One region of the Paenibacillus sp. JL3B1040 genome, then DNA from elsewhere that is predicted to be linked to it. Evidence: predicted binding sites of a transcription regulator. Region 1 holds the regulator's gene; each other region holds the start of a gene.

Region 1 (10,153 bases):
TCGCTGATGCCCTGACCCATCGTGCCGCCGCCGATGACACCAATTCGTTTGTAGTTCATGGTCCTCTCGCTCCATCCTTTCATCGTCTGTACATAATATGGTTTTCCAGATGTCGAATCATACATCTTCTTACACCCAACATATAATAATATCTTAGCACGAAGAAAAAGTAAAAAAAAATAACCGGCATCATGAATTATGCCGGTAAATGGACGCTGTCACGAAATTGACAACGGAATTGCTCTCCGGAGAGGCGTTCTTCTTTTAATAGGATATCCAGAGATTTGTCGAAAACTGCCGAATGTTGTTGCAGCATTTCTTTCGTTCTGGCGGCAAGGTCATCCAAAATCCGCGTATTTTCCTTCATCAGCACTTCCGTGGTGACCATATCCATGTTGACGATCCCAAGCGAGGTCAGTCCGGATGTCATCATCGTATGCACGATCTTCAAAGCCTGCTCGAAATCGTTGCTCGATCCCGTGCTGCGGCCGCCGTAGTAAATTTCTTCCGCCGCCGCGCCGGCTAAGGCGATCATGATTTGACCCTCCAAATACGATTGGGTATACAAATATTTCTCGTCCTGGGGATTATGCCGGACATACCCAAGCGCTCTACCGCGCGGGCTTAACGCCACTTGACTTACGCTGCCGGGGGCGACCACTTCGGCTGCGATCGCATGGCCAAGCTCGTGAATGGCGACGCGACGCTTCTCTTCCTCCGCAGCCTGCCGGTCCGTCTTCTCGCCCATCAGTACTTTATCGATGGCCATCGATAAATGCGCTTGCGTAACTTGCTCCACCTCATCGCGCATGGCGTAAATCGCCGCTTCATTCATGACGCTTTCCAACTGAGCGCCGGAGAAGCCGTACGATTCCTCGGCGATCTTGTCCAAATCGACGCTCTCATGCAACGGTTTGTTCCCCGCATGCAGTTCAAGGATATGACGGCGCCCCTTCTTGTCCGGCAGATCGACCTGAATGTGCCGGTCAAAGCGGCCGGGGCGCAGCAAAGCGCTGTCCAGCATCTCCTTGCGGTTGGTCGCGGCGATCAGCAAGATCCGCGGCGTGTCGGAGGAGTAAATGCCGTCCATTTCCGTCAGCAACTGGTTTAACGTTTGATCGTATTCGCGCTGCTGTCCGCCTTCTCTTTTTCCGCCGATCACTTCGATTTCGTCTATAAAGATAACTGCATTCTCCTTATTTTCCTTGGCCGCGCGGGTTCGGGCTTCTTTAAACAGATCCCTTATCCGGCTCGCCCCGACGCCGACATACATTTCCACAAATTCGCTGCCCGATGCCGCTACAAACACGGCATTCGTGTAGTGTGCCGCCGCTTTGGCGAGCAGCGTTTTCCCGGTTCCCGGAGGTCCGGTCAGCAGTATCCCTTTGATCGGCCGAATACCGAACTTACTGATTTCATCCTGGCGCACCATAAAATCCAGCGCTTCCCGGAGCTCCTGCTTGGCGCTCTCCTGCCCGCCGATCTGCTCAAAGGTCAGCTTCGACGGCCCGCGCTTTTGGCGTTTCCGTTCCTGGCCGGCGCCAATCGCGATGCCGCCGCCGCGCATTTTGATCGCCGCGAACAATGCGCCGAACAGCACCATGGCAACGACAAGCGGTACAACGTTAACGCCGATCACCGCCAGGAAGACGATCAGTACCGGAATAAAGCCGATCGCGGCTTCGATCACCCATTTACGCATTCGGCCATACCCCCATCCGTTCCGGCGTGCGCGGCAAAATCACGAATTTACTATATTGTCCGTCCGTTAAGGTGATATAAACGTTCTTATCATCCATCTCCGCCGTTGCCTTCAACTTGCTGTTTTCTTGCTCCATCTGCTTCAGAGCAGCGGTAATTTGCGTATACTGCTTGTTCTCCATCGCCTGGGCGACGGTAAACAACGCGTTTTCCCATATTTGATCCAGCGCCGGAGAAGAATGATCCTCCACGTCCAGCTTCAGGGTACGGTTGCCGATTTGCTTCTTCCCGTTCTGTTCGATCTGCTGGACTAACGCGCCGAGATCGGTTCCCGGCTCCAAATTCAGCTTAAGCGCCAACTCGTCGGGTTTAATGTCCATTTCCACTTGATGGACCCCACCCACACTTTTTACGAGATTCTCCAGCGGACGCTCAATCGCCCATTCCCGGTAGAGGAACCATCCGCCAAACAACACGAGCGAGGAAATGACGATGCTTGCAGCTATTGGTCCAATACGCAGTTTCACGCGATGTCCCCCTTATCTATAGTAATTATCAATTTGATATATCATATCGTATATCAAAACCACAAATAAGAGTATATCACATCGTATATAAAATATCGAAAAAAACGTTGACGATATTTAAAATTTTAAACTAGTAGTTCTACCCCGAAATGTTACAAATTCTCAAGTATAGCCGGCAATCGCTTCATATTCTCTGCCCGCCAGCTCATCTCCTTGGCAAATCGCGCGGGGGGGCGGACTCTGCCGATCCATTTGATCACGGATCCACCAGACGCTCTCCATGTACCACAGCATTTGCAGCGAAATCGTTAAATACCCTTTTCCGGTTGCGGCGGCTTCTTCTTGCCTGTATCCCTCCATAAAAGCAGCAGCCAAAACCGGGTCCAACGTATCATCAAATGCACAAGACATTACGGCACGAGCGATATCCAGCCGGGCTCAACCGTTTGAAACCACGCTGGATCGACGACTTCCGTTGCGGCCCGCTGCGCTTCGACCCGGGCTAATAAATGGGGATCGTCTCCGGCTTATACGACTTAAAGCGTTCCCTGTTATATTGCTCCTACGTTCTCATTAACTCATCCTATAAAAATAAAACGGTCTCGTCATTCAGGCCTTTCGCCTAAACATCGAAACCGTCTATTCGTAAACGATACCCCCTGCGCTCCCGTCAGCGATTGGGCAAGGTAAACACCTCCGGCAGCGGTGCGCCGGTCGTAAAGCTAAAGAATCTATAGTAATGATGGTCCTTCTGCTTGTAGAACAACTGCCAGACCAATTGGTTATTATAAATCCCCGGCAGTAATCGGACAACCCGAATGTCCGGCAGCGATTGTTTGATGATCGCGCGGATCTGCTGCTCGGACTTTCCTTCCGACAATAAGCGTACCTCGGGATCCTGTCCTTCCCGCAGCCATACCATCATTTTGCGGCCGGAATCGTCTTCCCCCTGGACGACCCAGGTGACTTCATCCCATACCGACTTCCACACCTCGTCGCCCCGAACAAGGTTCGTCTCCTGTTTCGCCTGCTGGATGGCGGCTCTTTCGGCTCTCCACGTATCCTCATGAATGTAGATATAAAACCGGTTAAGCCCAAGGAGCACGATCAACAGGATCACGATGGACAACAGAATCCACTTCGTTCGCTTCCTCAACCTTCTCTTCCTTTCCCCTTCCTAAGCAGGCAGCCACCTTCAGGAAACCGCCCGTTCAATGCATATCAGTCGATCAAACGGGATGCCTTGCACAACATTATCGAGCCAGCAGTCCCTCGAATGCCGCTTGCGCGTCATGTCGGATACGCTCCTCATCCAGCGTTAGGCAGGCTCCGTGTTTGACGACCTGTTTTCCGTTCACCCATACATGCTCCACATCTTTGGGTCCGGCGGAATAAACGGTGTGGGAGATGAAATCGGTTTTAGGCAGGAAATGAGCTTGCTCCGTATTCAAGGCGATGAAATCCGCCTTCATGCCTGCCGCAAGCTTCCCGGTATTCGGCAAAAAGACCGCCTTTGCGCCGTATTCCGTCCCCATCTTGAGCGCTTCCAACGCGGGCACCGCCGTCGGATCCCCGGATACGCCTTTATGGATCAGCGCGGCCAAGCGAATCTCCTCCAGCATGTCCAGGTTGTTGTTGCTGGCGGCGCTGTCCGTCCCCAGCGAGACGATCACGCCTTTTTGCAGCAGCTTCGGCACGCGAGCCACACCGCTGGCCAGCTTCAGGTTGCTGCCCGGGTTATGCGAGATCGCAACGTCATGCGCCGCCAAAACGTCGATCTCCTCGTCCGTCAAATGCACGGCATGGGCGAGCAGCGTCGGACGCGAGAACATGCCCAGCTTCCGCAAATGTTCCACAGGACGGTCGCCGTAATCACTCTCGTTTTGCTCCACTTCGGCACGCGTCTCCGACATATGCGTGTGCATCGGCAAGTCCAGATCATGCGCGGCTTGCACGAATTTCTCGATGAAAGCCGGCGGGCAGGTGTAGGGCGCATGCGGCGACATCATCGTGGTGATGCGGCCTTCCGCTTTACCGTGCCAGTTCCGGGCAAACGCGATCGCTTCTTTCAGCTTCTGCTCTTGCTCCTCCGGTGAGCATAACCCGATTGCTCCGCGCATCAGCACGGCGCGAATGCCGGATTCCTCCACGACCTTGGCGACTTCGTCCATATGATCGTACATATCCAGGAACGTTGTCGTGCCGCCCTTAAGCATTTCCAGGACAGACAATGCCGTACCGGCATAGATATCAGCGGCGGTAAACTTGGCTTCCATCGGCCACATTTTTTCCTGCAGCCAGGTCTGCAGCACCATGTCATCCCCGTAGCCGCGAAGCAGCGACATGGCTGCATGTCCATGGGTGTTGATCAGTCCAGGGAGGAACAACATCCCTTTGCCATCAAATGTTTCGGCGCCTTCCACACCTTCCGGGCGCGCTTCGCCGATATAGGTGATGGTGTCGCCCTCAACGAGCATATATCCGTGAATCACGGGACGATTCGTTTCCAGTACGGCAAACGTTCCGTTCTTGATCAACCATTTACGACTCATACGATGCTTGTTCCTTTCCGTTCTCCAGATAATACGCCAAACTGAGCAGGTCTGTGGTGAAATCGGCGGCATGGATCCGCACTTCCGGCGGAACTTTCAGAATCGTAGGTGCGAAGTTCAGAATCGCGCCAATGCCGGCGGCAACCAATTCGTCCGCTACGCGCTGGGCTTCCGTATCCGGCACGGTAATGATGCCGATGCGAATGTTGTTCTTTCTGACCGTATCCACCAGTTCCTCGATCGGCTGGATCGTAATGTTGTTGATCTGGGTGCCGATCTTCGCCGGCGAGGCGTCGAACACCGCGACGATTTTCATATTATCCTTCAGATACGCGTTATAATTCGACAAGGCTTGGCCCAGGTTACCGGCACCGACGAGCGCCACGTTGATCTGCTGGTCCAGGTTGAGAATTTGCTGAATTTTTTCAATCAAATAAGCGACGTCGTAACCGATGCCCTTTCGGCCGAAATCGCCGAAATAAGCCAAGTCCTTGCGGATTTGCGCCGGATTCAGATCGAGTTTTTGCCCCAGCTCCTGCGATGATACCGTCGGGACCTCGCGGCGGCTCAGTTCGTTCAAAAAGCGCAGGTAAACCGGCAGCCTGCGGACGACGGCGTCCGAAATTTTCTCTGACTTCATACTTCGTTCCCCCTATTCTTCAAACCAAGATATGAAACGGTTTATTCATCGGGATTCAACCATTCCGAGATGCGTGGCACCATCTGGCTCATCGGCATATGCTCCATCTTCGGACCCGGCAATGAATACAAGAAGTATTTCCCGTAATAGGATTCCAGGATGCGGGTATCATACACGATTACGATGCCCCGATCCTGCGACGAGCGAACGAGCCGTCCGAAGCCCTGCTTGAAACGGATAACCGCTTGCGGGACGGACAACTTCATGAACGGATTTTTTTTCTCCCGCTGCAGCCGTTCGCTTTTGGCTTCCACCAGCGGATGGTTTGGCGGCTGAAAAGGCAGGCGCACGATCGCCAGACTCGTCAATGCCTCGCCCGGGATGTCCACCCCTTCCCAGAAGCTGCTCGTCCCCAGCAGCACCGATGCGTTTTGGCCCTGGAAGCGCCGGGTCAGCTTGGTGCGGCTGCCGCTGTCCATCCCTTGACCGATGACGGTGATTCCCTCTGCCGAAAGCAGCTCTTTCAGCGGATCGTATACCTGTCTCAGCATCCGGTAGGACGTAAACAACACCAGCATCCGTCCTTGCGTCGCCACGGCAGCATCGGCCAGCGACTGCACCAGTGTCAGGATGAAATGGTCGTCCCCCACGCTGCCCTTCACGCTCGGAAAATCGCGCGGAATGACCAGCAGCGCCTGATCCCGGTAATTGAACGGGGACGGCAACATCGCCGTGATCAGCCGGTCCTCTTCCGCCGCCTCGGTCAAGCCCAACTGCTCGATCATATATTGGAACGACTTATCGACCGACAAAGTCGCGGACGTCATGACGACGCTTTTTTTCCGGTCGAAGAAAAATTCCTTCAACTGGGCGCTGACGTCGATCGGCACCGCGTACATTTGCAGCGAACGGCTGCGGTAGTTCCCGTTGGCTTCCATCCAGTAGACCGTGTCTTGGTTGTCCAGCTTCATGAAGAAACGCAAAGCTTCCCGTTCTCCCGCCAAATCTTTGAACAGACCACTGATGTCGGTAAGCAAGCTCTCCGCTGCATAATCGTCCTGCTCCTCCCGAATGTCGGACAAGAGACGCTCCCCTTTGCGCAGCACATCGCCAAGCCCCACATAAATCTGGTTCTCAAGCGCGGCGAGCACCTCCCATTCCTTCGGCTTACGGGCCGGTAATAGCCGGTACACGAATTGACCGGGATCGCCGGGCGCCGCGTCGCTGCGGTCCGGCATCAAACTGAACAGCAACTCGCTGAGCTTGTCCCAGCTTTCCTTCACATCCACCAGCGTCGGATAAATGCCGTCGATCACCGAGCACCATTCCGAAGCTTTCTCCGCCGCTGACGCCTCAAGCGAGCTCCGAAGATTCGCCAGTTGCCCCGTCTTGCTGTCTTTGAACAACCGGGTCAGCGTATGGACGACCGTAAAATATTTCATATGAATGCCAAGATGCTTGCCGGCCACATCCTCCAAATGATGCGCCTCATCGATGACCAGGCGCTCGTAGCCCGGCAGCAGTTGGTGACCGGCTTGGATGTCCGTAAACAATTTCGAGTGGTTCGTGATGACCACGTCCGCCACCCCGGCTTCGTGTTTGGCGCGATGGTAGAAGCATTTGCGGAACCAAGGGCAGGAACGGCCTAGGCAAGAATCCGATTCGCTGGCCACCGTCTCCCAGAAATCGCCGCCGCGGTTTCCGAGATTCAGCTCCTCGTCGTCACCGTCTGCCGTTTGCGTCAGCCACACGACCATTTGCGCGGCCGTCATCACCTCTTCTTTAGGCGTTGTGAAGTCTTTCCTAGTTATTTTATGTTCAAATTTGCGCAAGCACAAATAATGCTGCCTTCCTTTAAATACGGCAGCGCGGAAAGGAAAAGGCACGACCTCCGTCAACAGCGGCACATCGCGCTCCCGCAGCTGCTCCTGCAGGTTGATGGTATGCGTGCTGACCATCACCTTCTCGTCGTTTTTGACGCTGTGGTAAATGGCCGGCAGCAGGTAACCCAAGGATTTCCCGGTCCCCGTCCCGGCTTCGACCAGCAAATGCTTGTCTTCCTCGAAGGCCCGCATGACCTCATTCAGCATCATATTCTGGGCTTCCCGCTCCTCGTATTGCGGCAAACGCTCCCTCAGCCGTTCCCGGACCTGTTCCATAAACTGCTCGAAATTTACGTCCGCCAGCGGATTTCGATCCGCAGCATCCCGCGGTGCCTCAATATCCAGCCAATCCTCGACCTGCAAAGCAAATTGGCGGTAGTATACGAAGCCGTCTTCGCTTGGCAGCGCCTCAAGTTCCTTCTCCTGTGCCATCGCGTCAAAAAACCAACCCAGATCGCTGTCCTCACCGGCGAACAGATCGGCCAATCGTTGCAATGTCAGGAGAGGCAGCTGCGCGCATTCTTCCAGACATTTCAGGAAAATGAGCGCCGTTGCCAGCGCGTCGCTGTCCGCCTGGTGCGGACGATCATGCTTCACTTCAAACTCCGCCGCCACCAGTCCCAACTGATACGAAGTCAGCGAAGGAAACAGGATTTTCAAGAAATCCATCGTATCCAGGATGCGGCCGGTAAACGGCAAATAACCCGTTTTGTCCAAAGCGCTTTGCAGGTAATTGAAATCAAACGCAACATTGTGCCCGACCAAGACGACGTCGTTCAGGAGCGGAACCATCTCCATCATCACTTCGTCCAGCTCCGGCGCATCCTTGACGTCTTCCTCGGTAATTCCCGTCAATCCCGTAATAAAAGAAGGAATCGGAATGCCCGGTTTGACGAAGGAACGATACACCTGCGAAATCGTCCTATCCGGTTCTATAATGGCAAGTCCCACTTGAATAATTTCATCGGAGGACTGGTTACCCGTCGTTTCAAAATCAAGCACCGCGTATTTCATTGCTATTAGCTGTCCCTTCATTCCATTCTCTTTACAGCATAACAGAAGATAGCCGATTTGAAAATTAATACAAACGGTATCTGTAATAAAAATCACAAAACAAAACAAGCGATGCGCCGCTTTGAGCGGAAATTCGCATCGCTTCATGTATCAAACCGTAAACAAGTGCGGCGATCATACGATGAAAACCTACAATAAAGAAGTCAATTCCGGGCCGTAATGCAGTTTCCCCGTGCTGTTCGTGCACGCCTCCAAATTGGCCAGCGGCTCGGGCAAGGACGGATCGCTGTGGTGAGCCAACTTGAAGTATTCTTTTGCCTTGGTAAAAACGCCCTTCTGCGCCTCAATGCAGCCGAGCGCGTTATAAATGATCGAACGAAGCCGTTGGTTCGCCGCCTTCTCCAGCACCAGCCAGAAATTCTTGGCGGCTTTGTCGGATTGCTCCAGGTGCAGGTGGCACATCCCCAAATAGGTTCGGGTTAACACGCTGCCCGGAAACTGCTGCATAACCAGCTCAAACTGCGCCAAAGCCTGGGGAAACATCAGCAGCTTGTAATACCCTTGCCCCTTGATAAAGGCGGGGGCATCCAGTTCGGGAAGATCGGGCGTCTCCTTGGGCTCCAGACTACCGAACGCGTGGCGCAAATACCCCATCTTCTCCTCGAAGCACAGCCATTCCTCGATGATGCCGTCGCTCATATGCTGAAGCAGGCTCCATTTCTTCGCCAGCTCCTGCTTTTGGGCGTTGCCGGCCAAGGGATATTTCCGTGTGATTTCGTCCAACATCTCATTCATTTCCGCAAACACATGCTGAAACATCATTCGCATCCCCCCAAACGAAAATGAAATCAGTCCGAGCCTTACGTTCATTTTTTGTTTTGGGGCCGAATTTCATTCCCGCAGGGAGGAATTACACTTTTCGATGGCAAGGCCCGGCTGAATTCAAGATTCGGCGCCGCTTTACTTCTTAGCCATACTTCGTGATCCGAAGAGGCCTTTTTGAACTACCCCTTCCAATCAAGGTTCAAAAAGGCAGGTTCGGAGCACCGAGAAGGTTGGATGAAGCTAGGGATCGAGTAGCGCAGCGTAGCTGGAGGCTACGTGAGCACACGGAGAGCCCGCTGAATTCAAGATTCGACGCCGAGCCCGCTTCCCCGAGTCCGCTTTGTGATCCGAAGAGGCCTTTTTGAACTACCCTTTCCAATCAAGGTTCAAAAAGGCAGGTTCGGAGCACCGAGAAGGTTGGATGAAGCTAGGGATCGAGTAGCGCAGCGTAGCTGGAGGCTACGTGAGCACACGGAGAGCCCGCTGAATTCAAGATTCGACGCCGAGCCCGCTCCGCCGAGTCCGCTTCGTGATCCGAAGAGGCCTTTTTGAACTCCCCCTTCCAATCAAGGTTCAAAAAGGCAGGTTCGGAGCACCGAGAAGGTTGGATGAAGCTAGGGATCGAGTAGCGCAGCGTAGCTGGAGGCTACGTGAGCAACGGAGGGCCCGGCTGAATTCAAGATTCGACGCCGAGCCCGCTTCCCCGAGTCCGCTTCGTGATCCGAAGAGGCCTTTTTGAACTACAGCTTTAGCGGATCATGGCGTGGAGTTCTTGATGGGCCTTCTCCACCGGCCGGTTGTTCTCGTCGACGAATACGACCGTCGGCTTATGGCTGCGTACCTCTTCAGCCGACAGCTGCGCGTAGGAAATAATGATAACGTTGTCTCCCGGCTGCACCAGCCGCGCTGCCGCGCCGTTCAAACAGATGACGCCGCTGCCGCGGGGTCCCGGAATCACGTAAGTTTCCAGACGCGCGCCGTTGTTGTTGTTGACGATTTGCACCTGCTCGT
Region 2 (10,153 bases), 190 kb from region 1:
TTGATCCCACCGTTGCCGCCGATGAAGATTTCCCAGCCGCCATCGTTGCCGACGATGCCGATATCTTTGGTGCACGATTCGGCGCAGTTGCGCGGGCAGCCGTTAACGGCCATCTTGAATTTCGCCGGGAAGTCGAGCCGCTCGAATTTGCGCTCCAGCAGCGCGCCCATGCCCATCGAGTCCTGGGTGCCGAAGCGGCAGAATTGCGAACCGACGCATGTTTTCACGGTACGCAGCGATTTGGCGTAAGCATAACCCGACGGCATATCCAGCTCCGCCCAAACTTTAGGCAGATCTTCTTTCTTCACGCCGATCAAGTCGAGACGCTGCCCGCCCGTGACCTTCACCACTTTGACATCGTATTTTAGGGAAACATCCGCGATTTTCTTCAGATCTTCCGGCGTCGTTACGCCGCCGTACATCCGCGGGACCACCGTATACGTGCCATCCTTTTGAATGTTGGCATTCATCCGCTCGTTCACGAACCGCGACGCTTTCTCGTCCTCGTGCGTATCCGGATAAATCATGCCCAGGTAGTAGTTGATGGCCGGCCGGCATTTCGAACAGCCCTCCGGTTGCGACCATCCAAGCACGTTCATGACTTCTTTGGTCGTCTGCAGGCCTTTTGCCTTAATCTCCGCTACGATCTCGTCGCGGCTCAGCGAAGTACAGCCGCAAATGCCCTGCTTTGCCGTTTGCGTGAAGCCGTCGCCAAGCACGTATTGCAAGATTTGCTCGACGACCGGTTTGCAGCCGCCGCAAGAACGGGTTGCCCCGGTGCGCGCCTTGATCTCATCCACCGTCGTCATGCCCTGGTTCACGACGCAATCGACGATCGTGCCTTTGGTGACCCCGTTGCAGCCGCAGACGATTTCATCGTCGCTCATCGTTTCGACCGATGCCTTCTTCTTGCTTCCGCCACCGCAGCATCCGCCTCCCATCAGCGACTCGTACAGCTCGTCGGTCATCACCGCTCCCTGCTTAATCAGCTTCTGCAGCTCGGCCGAATCCGAGACGTCGCCAAATAGAACTGCCCCTACCAGCTTGCCGTCCTTCAGCAGGATTTTCTTATACGTGCGTTTCCAATCGTCCTTGCTGGCGATCACCGTATGCTCCGGCCCGTCGATAAACTCGCCGGTGGAGAAGACGTCCACGCCGGAAATTTTCAGCTTGGTCGATACGACCGAGCCTTCATAAGGGGCGGTTTCCACCCCGCTGATATGTTTGGCCAGCACCATCCCCTGTTCGAACAGCGGTGCCACCAAGCCGTAGCAGATACCGCGGTGCTCGGTGCATTCGCCGACCGAATACACGCCTTCCAGCGACGTCTGCATATAATCGTTGACAACGATCCCGCGGTTGACTTCGAGTCCGCTGGCTTTGGCGACGGCGACGTTCGGTTTGATCCCTACGGCCATCACGACGAATTCGGCTTCCAGCTCCGTGCCGTCGGCAAAGCGCAACCCGGCGACCCGGCGGCCGCCCAGCAGCTCCGTCGTTTGCGCGCCCATCTTGAATTTGATGCCCTGGCGCTCCAGCTCCGCCTTGAGCATCGCAGCCGCCTGGTGATCGAGCTGACGCTCCATGAGATCCTCCATCAAGTGCACGACGGTCACGTCCATGCCGAGCTGCACAAGTCCCTTGGCCGCTTCCAAACCAAGCAGACCGCCGCCGATAACGGCCGCTTTCTTGCAAGTTTTGGCCGCCTGCAGCATTTGTTCGCAATCCGCGATGTCGCGGAAGCCAACGACGCCTTCCTTATCGCTGCCCGGGATCGGCAAAATAAACGAGGTCGATCCGGTCGCGATCAACACCTTATCGTAAGGAACGCGTCGCCCGTTCTCGGTCACGACCTCCTTGCTTTCCGCGTCGATCCGCGCCACGGCGGTCCCCATGTGCAGCGTGATCCCCTGATCCTTGTACCAGTTCAAATCATTGAGCACGATGTCGTCCAACGTTTTGCTGCCTTCCAATACATACGACAGCATGATCCGGTTATAATTCGGATGCGGTTCGCTCCCGAACACCGTGATATCGAATTTCGAAGTTAATTTTAAAATTTGCTCGACCGTACCAATGCCGGCCATTCCGTTACCGATCACGACAAGTTTCTCTCTGTCAGTTCCCATGTTCGTAACGCCTCCTCCAATAAGTACCTGGGTCTCTTGTGTATTCACGATATTTCAATTTTTAAGTGATGCTTCAAGTATATATTTTAAATTGAAGGCAACTTGTGATTGCATTCACATTAATTGTGAAAATTTACACAAACTTTTGTCATAACTATTTTACTGAACCTATTGAAAAAATCCGCAATCCCGGTTATACCGGAAAAGCGGATTTCATCAGTTAGATTTGCTTTATTTATTTCTGCTTCAAGACCACTTCCACGTTATCCTGCGGCTTCAATCTCATCTCCAGCCCGGTATCCAGCAATTTCTTGCCGTTCACCTTCAGAATCCATTGTTCATTCTCCTGAGGCGCATAACCGCCAACCGATACGATGGATTTGTTGTTGGAATTGAACTGAACGAAGCCGCTGCGATTCAAAAGATCCCTGACCGTGGTGTTATCGTCGTATTTATTGACGAAATACTTTTTCTGGTTTCCGCCATCGATAATCAACAGCAAGGACGCCTGCTGCGGGATCGCCTCATAGCTATCGATCGTCTTGACATAGACAAGCAGCTTGTCGCCGACCCGCAGCTCTTGATCCCAACTGTCGGAAGCAAGCTCTTTCTCGTTCAGCCGGGTGCCCCATTCCAGCGTGGAGTCCAGCGATACTTCCCCGACCGACTGAATCGCCGATCGATCCTCCGTAAATCTGACGATCCCGCTGCTTTCCAGTGCACGGCGTGCCGTTAGCCCATCCATATAATCGTAATGCAGGCTGCGCGTCACATCGGGGATAAAGTTGCCTCCGTCAATCGTCAGCGTGATATCGTGGGACTGCTCCGTCTCGGTTCTCGGCGTTTCCGCCGGCGCCGGTTGATCGGTGATTTGGCCTTGGGCGCACGCCGACACGACTATTGCTACTCCAGCCATCCATCCAACAAGCCATCGCCATCTTTTGCGCATTGCCGCCCCGCCTTTCTGATAACATTGTCCCAAACCGGGCAAAAGAATATTCCTTATCTTAAGGATACCGGACAAGGCGCAAGTTCTCAATATTATTCCGTCGGCGGCCGAACTGAGATTGCACTCACTTTGCCGCCGCACACCTGATTTCCGCATAAAAAGGGCCCCCTGTCTTTCAGGAGGCCTTCCGTATGTTCATATTTATTACTTAAGTACGTCGTGATCCACGTAGCGCTCGCCGTTCAGCTCGCTGATCAGCTCGATCGCCACCTTCGCGCCGTCGCCGGCGGTGATGATCGTATGCACGCTTACTCCGGCTACCGTTCCCGCCGCCCAAACGCGCGGAACGCTCGTACGGCCTTCGCCGTCCGTAGCGATCACCGTTTTGATTCTCGGTTCGCGGCCTTCCTTCAGCTCCAAGCCGATAGCGTTTGCAAGATCGGTTAACGCGCCGGTGGCCAATACGATATGGGACGCTTCGTAACTGCGGCCGGATTCGGTCTTGACGGTCACTTTCGATCCGCCGTTGGTATCTACGCCCGTCACTTTTTCTTCAATGAATTTCGCGCCGAATTTCTCCGCCTGCTCCCGCCCGATCTTCAACAGATCCGGTCCGGAAATCTCCTTCGCGCCGTAATGATTTTCGATCCATGCCCGTTTGGTCATGCTGGCGTTGCTGTCGAGAACGAGCGTTTCTTTGCCCGCTTTGGCCAAGAAAAGGGCCGCGCTGGCTCCCGCTGGTCCTGCTCCGATAACGATTACCTCAGCCACAAGTACACCCACTTTCTATTGTATTCATGCCGCCCGCTCGCCGGTAACGGCATGCCGATCACTTGATCCACTCGGTCGCCCAGGCTTGAACTTCATCCATCACCGGACGAAGCGCCTGCCCTTTCTCGGTCAATTCATATTCAATCCGAACCGGCGTCTCAGGATAAACGTGACGGATTAAGATCCCTTCACATTCCAAATCCTTCATCCGCTCCGACAACATTTTATCGCTCATGGAAGGAATCTGATTGGAAATATCCTTGAATCGTTTCGGCCCGCTCATCAGCGTATTGATGATCAATCCGTTCCAGCGCTTGCCCAGAAACGAAAAAGCCGATTCAAACCGCGGACACATCGCATGAGAATGCTCATCCATAAAATTCACCTCGTTATCATTGCCCGCCTAAAGGCTTAAAACTTACATTTTGTTAGTATATTTCATATTAGCACATTTGTCTTTGGAAAGTAAGGGGGTACCGGGGCCATTTAAAAAAACGACCGCCCAGGCGGCGGCCGCTAATATAGTATATTACGCTGATGGTAACTTATACCCACCACATTTCGGCGGCGGAATCCTCGATAAGCACTTGCTGAAGGTTGCGTACCGCCTTCGTAAATCCCTCGTCGATGGACATCAGGCCGTCCTCATGCTCAATGCTGACGGCGTAATCGTATCCGTACAGGCGCAGAGCGCTGAGGATATCCGCCCAGGTTTTCAAATCGTGGCCGTAACCGACGGTGCGGAACTGCCAAGCCCGATCCTGCATGTTCGTGTAAGGCTGCATATCCGTTAATCCGTACCGGTTCACGTTCACCGAATCGATCGTCGTGTCCTTGGCGTGGAAATGATGAATCGCGCCGGCCCGGCCCAGGACGGAAATCGCCTGCACGGGGTCAATTCCCTGCCACCACATATGGCTTGGGTCGAGATTCGCTCCGATGGCCTCGCCGGCCGCTTCGCGCAGGCGAAGCAACGTGGCAGGGGTATGCACGGAGAATCCGCCGTGCAGCTCCAGGCCGATCTTTACGTGATGCTCCGCCGCATAACGTCCCATTTCCGTCCAATACGGGATCACCTTGTTGCTCCACTGCCAATCGAGGATTTCCTGAAAGTCGTTGGGCCATGGCGCTATCGGCCAGTTTGGGTATTTCGCGTCCTCATGGTCGCCCGGGCAGCCGGAGAACGTATTGACGACCGGAACCTCCAGCAATTCGGCCAATTGGACGGTTTTGACGAAGGCGTCATGGAACTGCTTGGCAACCGCCTTTTGCGGATGCAACGGGTTGCCGTGGCAGCTCAGCGCGCTGATCATGAGCCCGCGCGATTCCACCGCCTTTTTGAATTCCGCCCGCGCCGCCGGATTCTCCAACAGCACATCCGGATTGCAATGCGCGTTGCCGGGATACCCTCCGGTCCCGATCTCTACCGCCTTCAGTCCCTGCGCGGCTGCCTTATCCAGTGCCTGCTCCAGCGGGAGTCCTCCGAACAATACGAGAAATACGCCTAATTTCATCCCAGGTCCCTCCCGTAATTAATCAAAATAAACCGTTTTTCCGGTTCTCGCCGACTCGTAAATGGCTTCCAGGATTTCCGTGACGACGAGCGCTTGCTCCGGTTTCACGAGCGGCTCCTTATCCTCGAGAACCGCCTGCACCCAGGCTCTCGCTTCGCGCGTGGCATCGGTTTCCTGCTTGCCTTCGAAGAAGGCCACTCCGCCCGAACCCAGGTCGATCTTCGTTTCATACAAGCGGCTCATTTTCTCTCCGTTGATGCGCAAGCCGTTCGTCATATCCGCCCCGCCTTCGGTCCCGCACAGCAGTGTTTTGGCTTCACCGATATCTACGACGTTCAGCGCCCAGCTCGATTCGAGGATAATCGTCGCGCCGTTTTTCATCGTAATGAAGCCAAAGGCGGAGTCCTCCACTTTGAACTCCTCGGGATTCCAGGGCCCGAACGCGTTAGCCGCATTCTCGCGGCTGCCGAGCTTGTGGAAGACGGATCCGGTGACGCTCTTCGGCTCGTAATTGTTCATCAGCCACAAGGTGAGGTCCAATGCGTGGGTGCCGATGTCGATCAACGGACCGCCGCCTTGCTTCTCCTCGTCCAGGAACACGCCCCACGTCGGCACCGCCCGGCGGCGAAGCGCCAGCGCCTTGCCAAGATAAATGTCGCCCAGCTCGCCATTTTCGCACAGCTCCTTCAAGTACAAGCTGTCGCTGCGGAAACGGTTCTGGTAAGCGATCGTCAGCTTCTTGCCTGTGCGTTTGGCGGCATCCAGCATTTGGCGGGCCTGCTCGGCCGTTTTGGCCATCGGTTTCTCGCACATGACATGGCGGCCGGATTCCAGCGAAGCGACCGTGATTTCGGCATGCGAATCGTTCGGCGTGCAGACATGCACGACTTCGGCGTTGCTTTCCGCCAGCAGCTGACGGAAATCGGTGTACACCTTGGCTCCCTCCGCACCGTATTGCGCGGCGGCTTTGGCTGCGCGCTCCTCGATGATATCGCAGAACGCGACCATTTCCACCTCCGGCTGCTGAGCCAGGCTCGGCAAGTGTTTTCCGTTCGCAATCCCGCCGCAGCCGACGATCGCTACTTTCAACGTTTTAGACATGAATTTTTCCTCCCTTTTCCGCGTAGGCACGAACCCACTCCATGCTCGTTTTAATGCTTTCCAACGAATCTCCTGCGCAATGGTCCTGCTCGACGATCAGCCACTTGGCCCCCGCAGCAATCGCGGCATCGCCAATCTCCGTGATCGCGATCTCCCCGCGGCCGAGCTCGACCGTATCCGGCGAACCGTCCGCCTTCTTGACCAGGTCCTTCCAGTGCACCAAAGGAAGACGCCCCCGGTATGTAGCGATATATTCCAGCGGATCGGCTCCGGCGAAGCGAACCCAGCAGGAGTCGAGCTCAACCTGCAGCAAGGACTCGGGTACTTGCTCGTAAATCGCGTCAAGCACCGGCTTGCCGTCAAGCTGCAACGTCAGCTCAAAATCATGATTATGATAGCAAAGCACCAAATCTTCCTCTTTGCAGCGCTCGCCGAACTTTTTCAAATCTTCGATGACTTCCGGCCAGCGGTTGCGGTCTTCCTCCGCCAAGTACGGAACGACGATATAACGGCTGCCGATCGCTTTATTAAATGTCAGTTCCTCTTCCAACGCTTCCTTCAACCGGTTGTACGGGGTATGCGCGCCGATCGCCGTCAATCCCGTTTCCCGCAAAATTTCCTGCACTTGCTCTGCCGAGCGATCGTAGAATCCGGCAAATTCCACGCCTTGATAGCCAAGCTCCGCCACTTTCCGCAGCGTTCCCTCAAAATCCCGTTCCAAGTGCTCTCTTACCGTATACAACTGCAAACCGATCTGCGTCATTTTTCGTTCACCTCTCCTTTGTAGTGGGTACAGCTAAGCTATTGCATCATTGATCAATCGGCGAATGCGTTTTCAATTCCGAATTGTTCCGTCCGTTCTCGCACCTCTCCGGACGTTGCTTGATCAGCGCAAATGACCTCCACCTCGCATTGCCTCAAATGACACAGGTTCCAAGCCGATGTTAGTCGGGCAAGCTGCGCTTTCCATGTACCATGGTATTTCAAAACGCTCCGTTGTAAAATGAATAATGTGATTGAAACATGAACAATCTGGTCATTTTTTTCGAAAACCCTATGGAGGACAGCTATGAAAGAAGATGCAAACCTGCAAATTCTGCATGCCGGCTATTCATTGCACCGCAAGCCGTTCCACACGACGCAATTGGACGGGCACGAGAATTATTTGATTCGCCTGCAAACGTTAGGCAGATGCCGTTCACGGCTAAACGGCCGGTTGGAGCTGCTGGAGCCCGGCGATTTGCTACTGTTTGCCCCGGGGGACCCCTATGAGCTCAAAATCGAAGCCGAACCGAACGGCTCGGGCGAAACGGCAGTTTCCAGCGGAGATTACTATATTTTTTTATCCGGGGAATGGATCAAGGCCTGGTGGAATCGTCGGCCGCTTCCCCACCGCTTGAAGGTCCCCTTGTCCGAGGGGATCGTCGGAGCCTTCCGGCAGATCATGCTGGAGCAGCGCCGCATCTCCAATCCGACCCCGGAAATATCGGAGTATTACTTGAAAATCCTATGCCTGGAGATCGATAGGAATCTGCTGGAGCAGCCGCAGCCTGCATATCCTACCTATCTTGCCCACCGCCTGAAAAATTATATCGAAGAGAACGCGTCCGCTCCTTTTAAGCTGGAGGATGCGGCCACTCAAGTCGGCATCAGCGTTTCGCGGGCGGTGCATCTGTTTAAGCAGGCGTTCGGCACCAGCATGATACAGTACTTGCTGGAAGTACGTTTGAACATGGCGCGCGAGCGGATCATCTTCAGCCCTTTGTCGCTCGAGCATGTTGCGGAAAGCTCGGGCTTCCCGAGCTATAACTATTTCCATAAAGTATTCCGCAAGCGGTTTGGGATGTCGCCGAAGCAATTCCGGCAAACCGCCCGAGACAACGGCACCTAGCGCAGGAATGCAAACAACGCCGCAGCAGCCCGTGAAGTTGGCCGCCCGCGGCGTTGTTCATTTATTCAGTCTTTAGCTTCCATTCGTTTGCGCCACAGTTTGGTGAAGGCGCGCTTTACGCTTCTTCATTTGAGTGCCAAGCAACACAACGGCTACGATGACGAGAATCTCGAATCCGTATTTGACCCAAGGGCTGGCGAACCAGTCGTGGATCAGCGGCTCTTCTACGATCATCTTGGCTGAAGTCCAGGCCAGCACGGCGGCCCCGATTGTGATAACGATCGGAAAGCGTTCGGTCAGCTTCAGAATCATCGTGCTGCCCCAAACCATGATCGGTACGGATAAGGCCAGGCCGATAATAACCAGCAAGAAGTCCCCGTGAGCGGCACCGGCAACGGCGAGCACGTTATCGAGGCCCATCATGGCATCGGCGATGATGATCGTGCGGATGGCGGCCAACATCTGGTTCCCCGCTTTAATTTCGTGGTTCTTCTCCTCGACCAGCAATTTATAAGCAATCCAGATCAGCGCAAGACCGCCGGCCAGCCGCAAGCCCGGAATGTTCAGCAACTGCACGACGAGCAAAGTCATGATCACCCGGATCACGATCGCGCCCACGGTCCCCCAAATAATCACTTTCTTCTGATCCCGCTGCGGTACGTTTCGAGCTGCAAGCCCGATAACGATGGCATTATCCCCGGCTAGGACAAGGTCAATCAGGACGATGGATAATAAGGCCATCCAAAATTCCGGCGAAAATAAATCCATGTTCTCTCCCCTTTCTAATGTTCCATGCAGCGGACCCCTTCTTTTTGGATAAACCGCCTTGCGATTGGCCGCGGCAGTCCTAAATGTAGTCTATCTGGCCTGCGGACAATTCATGCGGCTGGGACTACGGGAAGAATCCCCATCGGTGATCCAAAAAAAATACGCCGTGTCCGTATTGGGCACGACGCAATGATTGCATCAAAAAAGACCTTTACCCAATACTCGCTACGGGCAAAGGTCTCGCTAACAACAGTTCGTTGCCAATAAAGCCGGGGGTATGTATAACTCCCGTAATGACGACTTTATTGTAGCAGCTACTCCCCTTTGGGAACCATGCATGTTTAATGGAATAATTATAGCACGTACTCAGGGAGAGCACCAGCCTTTTATCCGACGTTTTGGGTTTGGCGCCAAAACAAGTTATAATAAGGAGCGAAACGGAGGGATCACAATGAGTCCAGCGTCAAATCCCCATGTCAAACTGGCCACTTTTGCCGGCGGCTGCTTCTGGTGCATGGTATCGCCATTCGAAGAGCTGCCCGGCATTCGCGGCATCATTTCCGGATATACCGGCGGTCATACGGTTAATCCTACCTATGAGCAGGTTTGCGCCGGACATACCGGCCACTACGAAGCCGTACAGATCACTTACGACCCGGCCGTGTTTCCTTACCGCAAGCTGCTGGAGCTGTATTGGCAGCAAATCGACCCTACGGACGAAGGCGGCCAATTCCATGACCGCGGCGAATCGTACCGCACCGCGATTTTTTACCATGATGAAGAGCAGCGTCAGGAAGCGGAGGCATCCAAGCGGGAGCTTGCGCAAAGCGGCCGCTTTGACAAGCCGATCGTCACGCCGATTCTGCCGGCGGCCCCCTTTTATCCCGCCGAGGAATACCATCAGCAATACCATAAGAAAAATCCGGGGCACTACAAGCTGTACCGCAAAGGCTCCGGCCGTGAGGATTTCCTGGAGCGCCACTGGTCCGGCCCTGCCGATCGCGAGGAACTGAAACGCCGGCTGACGCCG
Region 3 (10,153 bases), 2.8 Mb from region 1:
AGTTTAAGATTGGTTTAATTTTGGGAGGGGAAAATATAGACCTTCGTCCCCGCGTCCGTGGATACCGTATCCCGGGTAAGCCCCATTTCCCGCAGCAGCAGGTCGACGATTTGCAGGCCGAGCCCTGCGCCTCCGGCCGCGGAAACGGCCTGCATCCCGGGGCCGCGGTCGCTAATCGCGAGGGCCATGATACCGCTGCGGGATTCTACCGTAATCCCGGCGTAACGGCCGGAACCGGCATGGCGGACCAGGTTCTGGAACAGGTTATCCAGCACGCGGCGGAAGCCCTGTGCATCAATGTTCCAGTATAGCGGCCGCTCCGGCAACTCGATATCGGCCGTAATCCCGGCCTTCTCCCAGACGGGGTACCAGGCGGCCGCGCTCTCCCGAACCAGCCGAAGTACGTCAAGCCGCTCCGGAGACATGGCATATCGCCCGCTGGAGAGCAGGTTGTACGACAACAAATGGTCCATCAGGCCGGACAAATCGCCGATTTTGGTCTCCATCAGGGCCAGCGATTGCCGGCCTTGATCCGTTAAGGGCTCCCGACGGAGCGAATACAAATGGCTGCCCAGCACGGTCAGCGGCGTACGCAGGTCATGCGACAGGTGGCTGATCAGGCTTTTGCGCAGTTCTTCTTCCTCGCTTTCGCGTTGGCGGCTGTCCTTCAGTTCGAACACCATATGGTTAAAGGCTTGCTCCAATCGACCGATTTCGTCCGCCCGTCCTTCCTGGATGGGCGACGGCAGCCCGTCGGGGCCGGGACGGGTCATGCCGGCCTCCAAGCGCAGCAGCCGTTTGCGGATATCGCTGAAGAACAGGTAAGACAGCAGCACGAACGCACCCAGCAGTATCGCCAGAAACACGCCGTAAAAACGGTTGTCGCTTTGCCGGTTCGCGTCTTGGACAATCATGAATTTACGCGGGAGCTCCAGCACCATGAAGCCCTGCTTCGCCTGCTCGTCCCCGCCAATGAAAGCGACCACCGTAAAAGGGTCGGCGTCCACGCGTTGCTTCATGAAGGCGATGGTGTCCTCCAAGCTCCACTGCTTCGGCACCGTCGCTTGCTCCGGCAGCTGCAGACGGGTCTTTCCGGCCGTGTCGACCCAATACAGCGCGGCGTCGGGATAACGCTGCTTCAGCTCCTTGAGCTTCCCGTCGATGGCTTCCGGAGAAGCCCCTTTCAGCCCGGCGGCAGCCTGGTGCCAGGTGGTTTCGATGTCGAGGCCCGTCCCGTAGGGGCGTTGGGTTTGCCCTAGATGTTCCGGGTTCATCAGCAGATTGACGCCCCATGACGCAAAGAAGCTAACCGGAATGAGGACGGGGATGAAGGCGAAGGCGAGAACCAAGATCAAGACGTAGCGCGTCAGCAGCGACTTGCGGAACCTGCGAACCGGACGGAATCTCATGCTCTCACCCGATATCCGATGCCGCGAATCGTCTCGATGACTTCGGGATTCGCGGCATCGCGTTCCAGCTTCTCGCGCAGGTGGCGGATATGAACCATCAAGGTTTTGTCCCCGTCCAGATAGGGTTCGTTCCATACCGCTTCATAGATCTGCTCTTTGGTCAGGATTTGCCCGAGATGGCGCAGCAGGTAGGCAAAAATATGAAATTGCTTACCGGTCAACACAATTTCTTCGCCGGTGTCCTGGTTGATGATCCGGTTTTCTTTTTCATACACAAGCAAATGCTTGAGACGCAGCGGTTCCGGGTCGGCGGAACCCCCGCTGCGGCGCAGCAGCACCTCGATCCGGGCCGCCAGTTCGTCCGGATGGAACGGCTTCGTCAAATAGTCGTCGGCGAACGCCAGTCCCTGCAGCTTGTCGTCGATCGAGGTTCGGGCCGACAGCATCAGCACCGGCAGCTCGGGGTACTGCTGCTTTAACCGTCCTCCTACGCTGAAGCCGTCCAGACCCGGAAGCATCACATCGAGGATGACAAGCCGGCAATCGGCGGCCTTCTCCACGGCCTGTTCGCCGCTCTTCAGCCAGGTGACGGCGTATCCGCGTTCCTGCAGGTTTGCGCTGACCCATTCTCCGATTTCGGGATCGTCTTCGATATATAGCAAGTTCGTAATAGGCATAGTGACATTCCTCCTGCTTCTATTTTGGCAAAAGACGGCGAAAAAAGAAACGGGAGGAACCCCAATTCGCTCGTTTTATTTGTGATTACGATCACAAGTCGGCCGTTTTTCCTGTGCTACGTTGTTCTTGAGAATGGTTATCAGCGAGAAGTGTCGGAACGAACCTGGGGGGACTCATATAAGGAGGGGTTGGCGATGAGCGAATTGATCAATAACCGGGAGTTTGGCGTACCGGAACAAAGCCGCCGGCAGCAATTATTGAAAGAAATCATTAAGGAACTGCATCAGGGCAAGAGCGTGGATGAAGTAAAGGCGCGGTTCGAGTCGGCGGTCGGAGACGTTACGGTCGCGGAGATTTCCGCGATGGAGCATGCGCTGATGGAAGAGGAGGGCATCCCGGTCGAGGAGGTTCAGCGGTTGTGCTCGGTGCATACGGCGATTTTCAAGGGCTCGATCGAGGAGATTCACCGCTCGTCCAAGCCGGAAGAGCAGCCGGGTCACCCGGTACACACCTTTAAGCTGGAAAATCGCGAGATCGAGCGGCTGGTTAATTTCAAACTGCAACTGCACCTCGATAGATACCGGAAGGAAGCGAGCGAGGAGCTGGTATTTAAGCTGTTGGAGGATTTAAGCCTGCTTATGGACCTCGACAAGCACTATAGCCGCAAAGAAAACCTGCTCTTTCCGTATCTGGAGAAGTACGGCATTTACGGCCCGACCAAGGTGATGTGGGGGGTAGATGACGGCATCCGCAGGATGATCAAGGAAACGAAGGGCAAACTGGCGGACGGCAGCGCGGACCAAGAGACGATCCTCATGGATCTCGAACGGATCATTAAGGAAGTTAACGAGATGATCTTCAAGGAAGAGAACATTTTGCTGCCGATGGCCCTTGAGAAGTTAACGGAGGACGAATGGGTCAGCATCGCCAGGGAAAGCGATCAAATCGGCTTCTGCCTGACGGCGCCGGAGCGCGAATGGATCCCGGAACGCGTGCCGCTGCAGGCCTCCGGTGCGGAGGGGGAAGAGGCCGCCGAAGCCGGGGGAGCTGCGCCGGAAGGGAAAGGCGTCCCGCAGGGCTTCGTCAAATTCGAGACCGGCATCCTGTCGATGGAGCAGTTGGAGGCGGTGATGAACCATCTCCCGGTGGACCTGACGTTTATTGACGAGAACGATGTCGTCCGGTATTTTTCCCACGGCAAGGAACGGATATTTGCCCGGACGAAGGCGGTCATCGGCCGCACCGTTCAAAATTGCCACCCGCCGCAAAGCGTTCATGTCGTCAACCAGCTGTTGGAGGACTTCAAGGCGGGACGGAAGGATGTCGAGGATTTCTGGATTCCGGTGAAGGACAAATTCGTGTATATTCGTTATTTTGCCGTTCGCAGCGAGACCGGCCGTTATTTGGGAACGCTCGAGTTTACGCAGAACATCGCTCCAATCCGCGAGCTGGAAGGGCAAAAACGGATTTTGTCTTAGGCCCGGATAAACGCTTTATCGTTGTCTTCGGTTTACCTGCCTACTTTCGGCGTTCGCATTTGCGAATGCCGTTTTTTTGTGGGATATCCGGTTGGCGAACGCTCACTCTGTGATCTATGTCATTTACTGAAATCCCTTATATCTACTGGGGTTCCCGATTCTTCCCTTCTCTTGACCGAACCGAAGGGTTCGCTTATAGTTGGTACGTAGGAGAAACTACTTGCGAAGGCGTTTTCAGTCATGGCGCGGGCAGCGCGGTGATGGATCGAGAAAGGCCTTTTTGCACGTATGGACGCGTAAATCTATTATTTAAGAAAAAGGTGGCTTGTGAACATGTCTGAGAAAATCTACATTGGCGTTGACTTGGGCGGTACGGCAGTCAAAGTCGGCATTTGCAATGAAGAAGGCCAACTTCTTCATACGTATGAAGGCCCGACCGAAGTCGAAAAAGGCCCGGATACGATCGTCGCGAACATCGAGAAGTACGTTCGGCACGTCGTGGAGGAATCGCCGTTCGCCTGGGAGCAGGTGGCAGGGGTAGGCGCCGGTGTGGCCGGGTTTACGAATGTCCGCGAAGGGATCATTATCTTGGCGCCGAATGTAGGTTTGAAGGATTTTCCGATTCGCGAGATTTTGGAGCAGCGACTGGGCAAGCCGATCAAAATAGACAACGATGCCAATGTTGCGGCGCTGGGCGAAGCCTGGGGCGGAGCCGGCAAAGGCATCGAGAACTGCGTATGCTACACGCTGGGTACCGGCGTTGGCGGCGGGATCATCATTAATGGTAGAATTTATCAAGGGTTTTCCGGGATGGCCGGGGAGCTCGGACATATATCCGTGGTTCCGGATCTGGAAGCGATCGGCTGCGGCTGCGGACAGATGGGCTGCCTGGAAACCGTCTCTTCGGCAACCGGCATTATCCGTATGGCCAAAGACGCCGTGGCGCGCGGCGACCGGACGTCGCTGTCGCATGTGGAGAACATCATGGCCAAGGACGTCTTTGACGCGGCTAAGGCGGGGGACGAAGCGGCGATTCGCATCGTGAATCGCGCGGCGTTTTACCTGGGCAAATCGATGGCGGCCGTGGCGGTCGTCCTGAATCCGGAACTGTTTATCGTCGGCGGCGGCGTATCCAAAGCAGGCGACATTCTGTTTAACGAAGTCCGCAGCGTATTCGCCAAATTGACGCCGGAACCGGTGCAAAGAGGCATGAGAATCGTGCCGGCTACGCTTGGTAATGATGCGGGGATGGTTGGCGCCGCCGGCCTCTTCCTCCGCTCCTGATTGGGAGGTCGTTCAAAAAGCCGTCTTTCCATCACGAAGCAGGTCGGTGAAGTCTAGTCGGCGTCGAATTTTGAATTCAGCTGGGCCTTCCGCTGCTCACGTAGCCTCCAGCTACGCTGCGCTGCTCAGTCCCTAGCTTCATCCAAACTTTCTTGGTGCTGAAAACCCGTCGCGGGGGCTTCGGAGGCGTGTAACGGACACCAGAGGCGTTATTCGCCTATCGTAACACTAGCGTTGCATTAAGTAATTTTCGTCACGATAGAATTGAATTGATATCAATAAAATGAATATTTTTACATCTTTGTTTCCTCTGGATAAACTAAAATGGCTAAGGGGGAATAGATCCACGAGTTATCCATTTTTTTAATTTTCATTTGTCATTAGCGTACGATCAGTTTCGGCTCCATTGACTTCGTTGCCTTTTTCGGGGGCCTACCATTTCGCTTAGGTCGTCCCTTCGATGTTCGCGTTGGCTTGCGGTAGATCGCTACTAAAAAATCGTCCCATGGTTTTTCCGCATAGATTCGCATCAGTTGGAGCAGATCCCACGCTGATTTCTTACAGTTCAGAGTTAGTTTAACAAGTAAACATAACGCATAGGCGATCAAAGCAATATACATTTGGTTCCATATCGCTTCGGGCGTATAACCATGCGGTTTGACCAATCGAATATGCTGTTTGACCCACTTGAAAAACAACTCGATATGCCAGCGATTTCGGTAAACCTCAGCGATTTGGTGCGCAGACAAGTCGAAGCGATTCGTTACAAGACAATAGGTTCGCTTCTGGTCATCGCAAAACTCGATTAAGCGAAAGATCCCGGGAAAGTCCGGAAGTTTCACGTCGGCATCTCGGATGAATCCCTTCTGTCTTTTGGGCAGTTCCCTTTCTCGGATGACCGTTAGTCGGCTATTTTCCTTGACGCGGCAGACAAACTTGATTTTGTCCTTTAGCCATTTCTGAAAATGCTTATATACTTGGTAGCCGCGATCCATCACGTAAGTCGCGTCTTTGGCGATCGTAAATTCCAGAGCCACTTCATGGTCCGCGACGTCCTTGGTGGAAGCGATGATTTTGTCCGGATACATGGTTTTGGAATCCATGACAACCAAGGAAGTGTGCATCTTCACGCCATGATTCGTCTCTGAGCAGTAGCACCATTTCGCGAGAATAGGCGGCAAGGTAATCCCCGTCGAATCGATGAGTTTGAGCCTACCCATGCCAGGAGTCACCCCTTTTAAATCCTTTGTTCTTTGCTTGATTTGCTCGATGATCGAGAAAAAAAGGGTTTGAAGGTTGGCCATAGGCAGCCGCTTCATTTTCCGCGATAACTGGGCAGCACTTATGCTTTCGAGTTTCAGCAGTTTCTGAAATTCGCGATTGGCGGCTAAATGCTCTGACATGACCTTGTAAGAACTGCGCTGGTGCAACTGAGCTTCGATAAACAAGAGCGTCGAAGCGCCGACAAATAATTTCCGAGACCGATAGTCTAAAGTTGCATCCCGGGAAGAATCCACATTTAACAGTTTCAGACATTGACAAATGACGGTTTGATTCGGTACGTTATCCATAGTCATCTCCTTATTGTTGAGGCGTTTTATGGATAACGCGTGGTTAACTCAACAATAGGAGATGTCTTCTTTTTTGTCTGCGAATTTTAATGCAACGCTAGTGCTATCGTAAACACATTACGGTTTCTAACGGACCGAGGAGACCTTATTTCGGGCAAATACGGCTAAATGGCCATCCCAAGAGCCTATTAAGACCTCTGGGGTCCGTTACGGCGGGAAATAGTCGGGAAATCGACAAATAAGGTCATTACGGTCCGTTACGTTCTGTACTGTTACGTTCTGTACTGTTACGTCTGTACTGTTACGTTCTGTACTGTTACGTTCTGGTCCGCTACGTTCTGTTCCGTTACGCTTGGCTGTGCTGGATGCAGAGGGCCGGATATGGGTTTGCGGAGGGTCTAACTATTTCTCTTTATCGGATGGTGTGGAAATCGAACATGGGACAAGGAGAATTTCGCGAGGAGGGAACAATGATGCCGGAGAAGGAAATGGGTTCGGTCGCCAATCTGATCATTATCACAGGCATGTCGGGGGCTGGTAAGTCGCTGGCCGTACGCAGTTTGGAGGATCTCGGATTTTTTTGCGTGGATAATTTGCCTCCGGTGCTGATTCCCAAATTCGCCGAATTGATTGAGCAGTCCAAAGGGAAAATCGCCAAGGTCGCGCTCGTTATCGACCTGCGCGGCCGGGAGTTCTTCACGGCGCTGTCGGAGTCGCTCGGCTATATTAAGGAACATTTCACCATCAAGTGCGAAATCCTGTTCCTGGATGCCACCGATTCGATTCTCGTGCAGCGGTATAAGGAAAGCCGCCGCCGTCACCCGCTGGCCCCGGACGGCATGCCGCTGGACGGCATCCGGCGGGAACGCAAAATGCTGGATGAATTGCGGATGTCGGCAACCCAGGTGATCGATACCAGCAATATGAAGCCGGCGCAGCTCAAGGAGAAGATCATTTCTCGCTTCTCGCATCTGGAGAGCAGCAATTTATCGGTGAACATTACTTCTTTCGGATTTAAATACGGCATTCCGATCGACGCCGATCTGGTATTCGACGTACGTTTTTTGCCGAACCCGCATTACATTGAGCAGCTTCGTCCGCACACGGGACAAGACAGCGATGTATATGAATATGTTATGAAGTGGCCGGAGACCCAAACGTTCCTGTCCAAACTGCTGGATATGCTGCATTTCCTGCTGCCGCAATACCATAAAGAGGGGAAGAGCCAGGTGATCATCGGGATCGGCTGCACCGGCGGCAAACACCGCTCGGTGGCGATCGCCGAATATCTGGGCCGGATGCTTGGCGCAAGCGAAACGGAAACGGTTCGCGTCAGTCATCGCGACGAAGGCCGGGATCGTTAACCCGGCTCCCCCAAGTATAGAGGCTATTCAAAAGGATCATCCGATTTCTTTTTGAACCCTCATTAAGAGGTGAACCAAGTGATACATCGGGCTGAGAAAACCAGAGTTCCGCGGATCGTCGTGATGGGCGGGGGCACCGGATTGTCCGTCATGCTTCGCGGATTGAAAGAGAAACCGCTCGATATCACGGCTATCGTAACCGTAGCCGACGATGGGGGCAGCTCCGGGATTTTGCGCAATGAATTGCAAATGCCGCCACCCGGCGATATAAGAAACGTATTAACGGCGCTTGCCGATGTCGAGCCGTTGCTGTCGGATATGCTGAACTACCGGTTTGCGGCGGGTTCGGGTCTGGCCGGCCATAGTTTGGGAAATTTGATTTTGGCCGCGATCACGGACATTTCCGGCGATTTCGTGACGGCGGTCCGCGAGCTTAGCCGCGTCTTTGCCGTTCGCGGGCGCGTGTTGCCCGCCGCCGGTCAGGCGGTGGTGCTGCATGCGGAGATGGAAGACGGTACGATCGTGACCGGGGAATCCAAGATTCCCGAAGTTCGGGGCAAAATCAAGCGGATTTTCCTCGAACCCGAGGAGGTCGAGCCGCTGCCGGAGGCGGTGGAGGCGATTCGGGAGGCCGATGCGATTCTGATCGGACCGGGCAGCTTGTACACCAGTATCATTCCGAACCTGCTCGTGCCCAAATTGGCGGAGGCCGTATTGGAAAACACCTCCGCGATCAAAATATTCATATGCAACGTCATGACCCAACCGGGCGAGACGGACAACTATACGGTCAGCGACCACTTGCAGGCGGTGTACAACCACGTCGGCAAGCATCTGTTCGACTACGTGATCGTCAATGACGGCGAAATTCCGGCGCAGGTTCAGGATTTTTACGCGGAGAAAGGCGCCAAGCCCGTTCAGGTGGACTGGGATAACGTGACCGGCCAGGGGTACAAGGTCATCGCCGATACGCTCGTGTTGTTCCGCAGATATTTGCGGCATGACGCCGATAAATTAAGCCATCATATCTATCAACTGGTGGATAACTGGATTTTACGAAAGAGGTGAGTCCCTTGTCCTTTGCGGCGCAAACCAAAAAAGAGCTGACCATGGTCGAGGCCTCGGACTGCTGCGAGCAGGCCGAATTATCCGCATTGATCCGGATGAACGGCTCGGTGCAGGTTTCGAACAAAAAGATCGTTTTGGATATCTCCACCGAAAACGCCGCGATCGCAAGGCGGATCTATTCCTTGCTGAAGAAGCATTTCCGAATTCACACGGAGCTGCTGGTCCGCAAAAAGATGCGCCTCAAGAAAAACAACGTCTACATTGTCCGCATTCCGGCCCGGGTCGAGGAAATCCTGAAGGAGCTAAAGATCGTCTCCGAAGGGTTTATTTTCAACCCTGGGATTAATCCGGCGCTCACCCGGAAAAACTGTTGTAAACGGGCTTATCTGCGCGGGGCGTTTATGGCCGGAGGTTCGGTCAATAATCCGGAGGGTTCGTCCTACCACCTGGAGATCGCCTCGATGTACGAGGAGCACTGCAAGTCGCTGGTCGATTTGGCGAATGAGTTTCATCTGAACGCACGTTGCATCGAGCGGAAAAAAGGGTTTATTTTTTATATCAAGGAAGGCGAAAAAATCATCGAGCTGCTCAGTATTATCGGCGCGCACCAGGCGCTGTTCAAATTCGAGGACGTGCGGATCATGCGCGACATGCGTAACTCCGTTAATCGCATCGTGAACTGCGAGACGGCCAATTTGAATAAAACGATCGGCGCCGCCGTTCGGCAGATCGACAACATCAAGCTGCTGCAGAAGGAAGTCGGATTGGAGAACTTGCCGGAGAAGCTGAGGGAGGTTGCCGAGGTTCGCTTGGCCCATCCCGATATGAACCTGAAAGAAGTGGGCGAATTGTTGAAAGGAACCGTCAGCAAATCGGGGGTGAACCACCGGTTGCGCAAGATCGATGAGCTTGCCGAAAAAATTCGCGGAAGCTAAACTGGTTTTGCTGCTAGTGTGTTACGCACTCCGTATGCTATAATGATAGAAATTATAATGTCTACGAATGTGACGATGTGGATTGAATTCGTATAGGGGGTAAGTTTTCATGGTCAAACACCCGGTTACCGTTCGTTTGAAGACGGGGCTGCACGCCCGGCCGGCTGCGCTTTTCGTACAGGAAGCGAATAAATATTCTTCCGAGATTTTCGTTGAGAAAGACGATAAAAAAGTCAATGCCAAGAGTATTATGGGGATTATGAGCCTCGCGATCAGCACCGGCACCGAAATTTACATAAGTGCGGAGGGTGCGGACGCTGAGCAGGCTGCAAACGCTTTAATCAATTTGGTCAGCAAAGAGGAACT

Evidence for each region. The regulator Rex, encoded in region 1, represses fermentation and respiration genes when NADH is low (regulators of the CRP and FNR family bind a similar motif). The targets are predictions, from matches to a motif close to TTGTGAAATATTTCACAA.
Region 2: the regulator Rex is predicted to act here: its motif matches at 2,253-2,270, upstream of nirB (nitrite reductase large subunit NirB).
Region 3: the regulator Rex is predicted to act here: its motif matches at 2,166-2,183, upstream of ACZF99_RS00985 (DUF438 domain-containing protein).

The regions. Positions count from the first base shown of each region.
Region 1 covers NZ_CM169317.1:3,260,182-3,270,334, forward strand. Annotated here, with positions in the region: gene ACZF99_RS14665 (3-hydroxyacyl-CoA dehydrogenase family protein) at 1-59, opposite strand, end outside; gene ACZF99_RS14670 (AAA family ATPase) at 197-1,702, opposite strand; gene ACZF99_RS14675 (hypothetical protein) at 1,695-2,228, opposite strand; gene ACZF99_RS14680 (hypothetical protein) at 2,391-2,588, opposite strand; gene ACZF99_RS14685 (cell wall elongation regulator TseB-like domain-containing protein) at 2,899-3,384, opposite strand; gene ACZF99_RS14690 (amidohydrolase) at 3,482-4,780, opposite strand; gene ACZF99_RS14695 (redox-sensing transcriptional repressor Rex) at 4,770-5,420, opposite strand; gene dinG (ATP-dependent DNA helicase DinG) at 5,462-8,317, opposite strand; gene ACZF99_RS14705 (hypothetical protein) at 8,507-9,139, opposite strand; gene panD (aspartate 1-decarboxylase) at 9,891-10,153, opposite strand, start outside.
Region 2 covers NZ_CM169317.1:3,452,970-3,463,122, forward strand. Annotated here, with positions in the region: gene nirB (nitrite reductase large subunit NirB) at 1-2,129, opposite strand, end outside; gene ACZF99_RS15655 (hypothetical protein) at 2,365-3,045, opposite strand; gene ACZF99_RS15660 (FAD-dependent oxidoreductase) at 3,283-3,849, opposite strand; gene ACZF99_RS15665 (winged helix-turn-helix transcriptional regulator) at 3,908-4,225, opposite strand; gene ACZF99_RS15670 (sugar phosphate isomerase/epimerase family protein) at 4,395-5,363, opposite strand; gene ACZF99_RS15675 (Gfo/Idh/MocA family protein) at 5,382-6,464, opposite strand; gene ACZF99_RS15680 (sugar phosphate isomerase/epimerase family protein) at 6,457-7,227, opposite strand; gene ACZF99_RS15685 (AraC family transcriptional regulator) at 7,534-8,355, shown strand; gene ACZF99_RS15690 (TerC family protein) at 8,428-9,123, opposite strand; gene msrA (peptide-methionine (S)-S-oxide reductase MsrA) at 9,575-10,153, shown strand, end outside.
Region 3 covers NZ_CM169317.1:207,081-217,233, forward strand. Annotated here, with positions in the region: gene ACZF99_RS00975 (sensor histidine kinase) at 15-1,409, opposite strand; gene ACZF99_RS00980 (response regulator transcription factor) at 1,406-2,086, opposite strand; gene ACZF99_RS00985 (DUF438 domain-containing protein) at 2,282-3,565, shown strand; gene ACZF99_RS00990 (ROK family glucokinase) at 3,899-4,849, shown strand; gene ACZF99_RS00995 (IS4 family transposase) at 5,230-6,420, opposite strand; gene rapZ (RNase adapter RapZ) at 6,894-7,784, shown strand; gene ACZF99_RS01005 (gluconeogenesis factor YvcK family protein) at 7,908-8,852, shown strand; gene whiA (DNA-binding protein WhiA) at 8,858-9,787, shown strand; gene ACZF99_RS01015 (HPr family phosphocarrier protein) at 9,897-10,153, shown strand, end outside.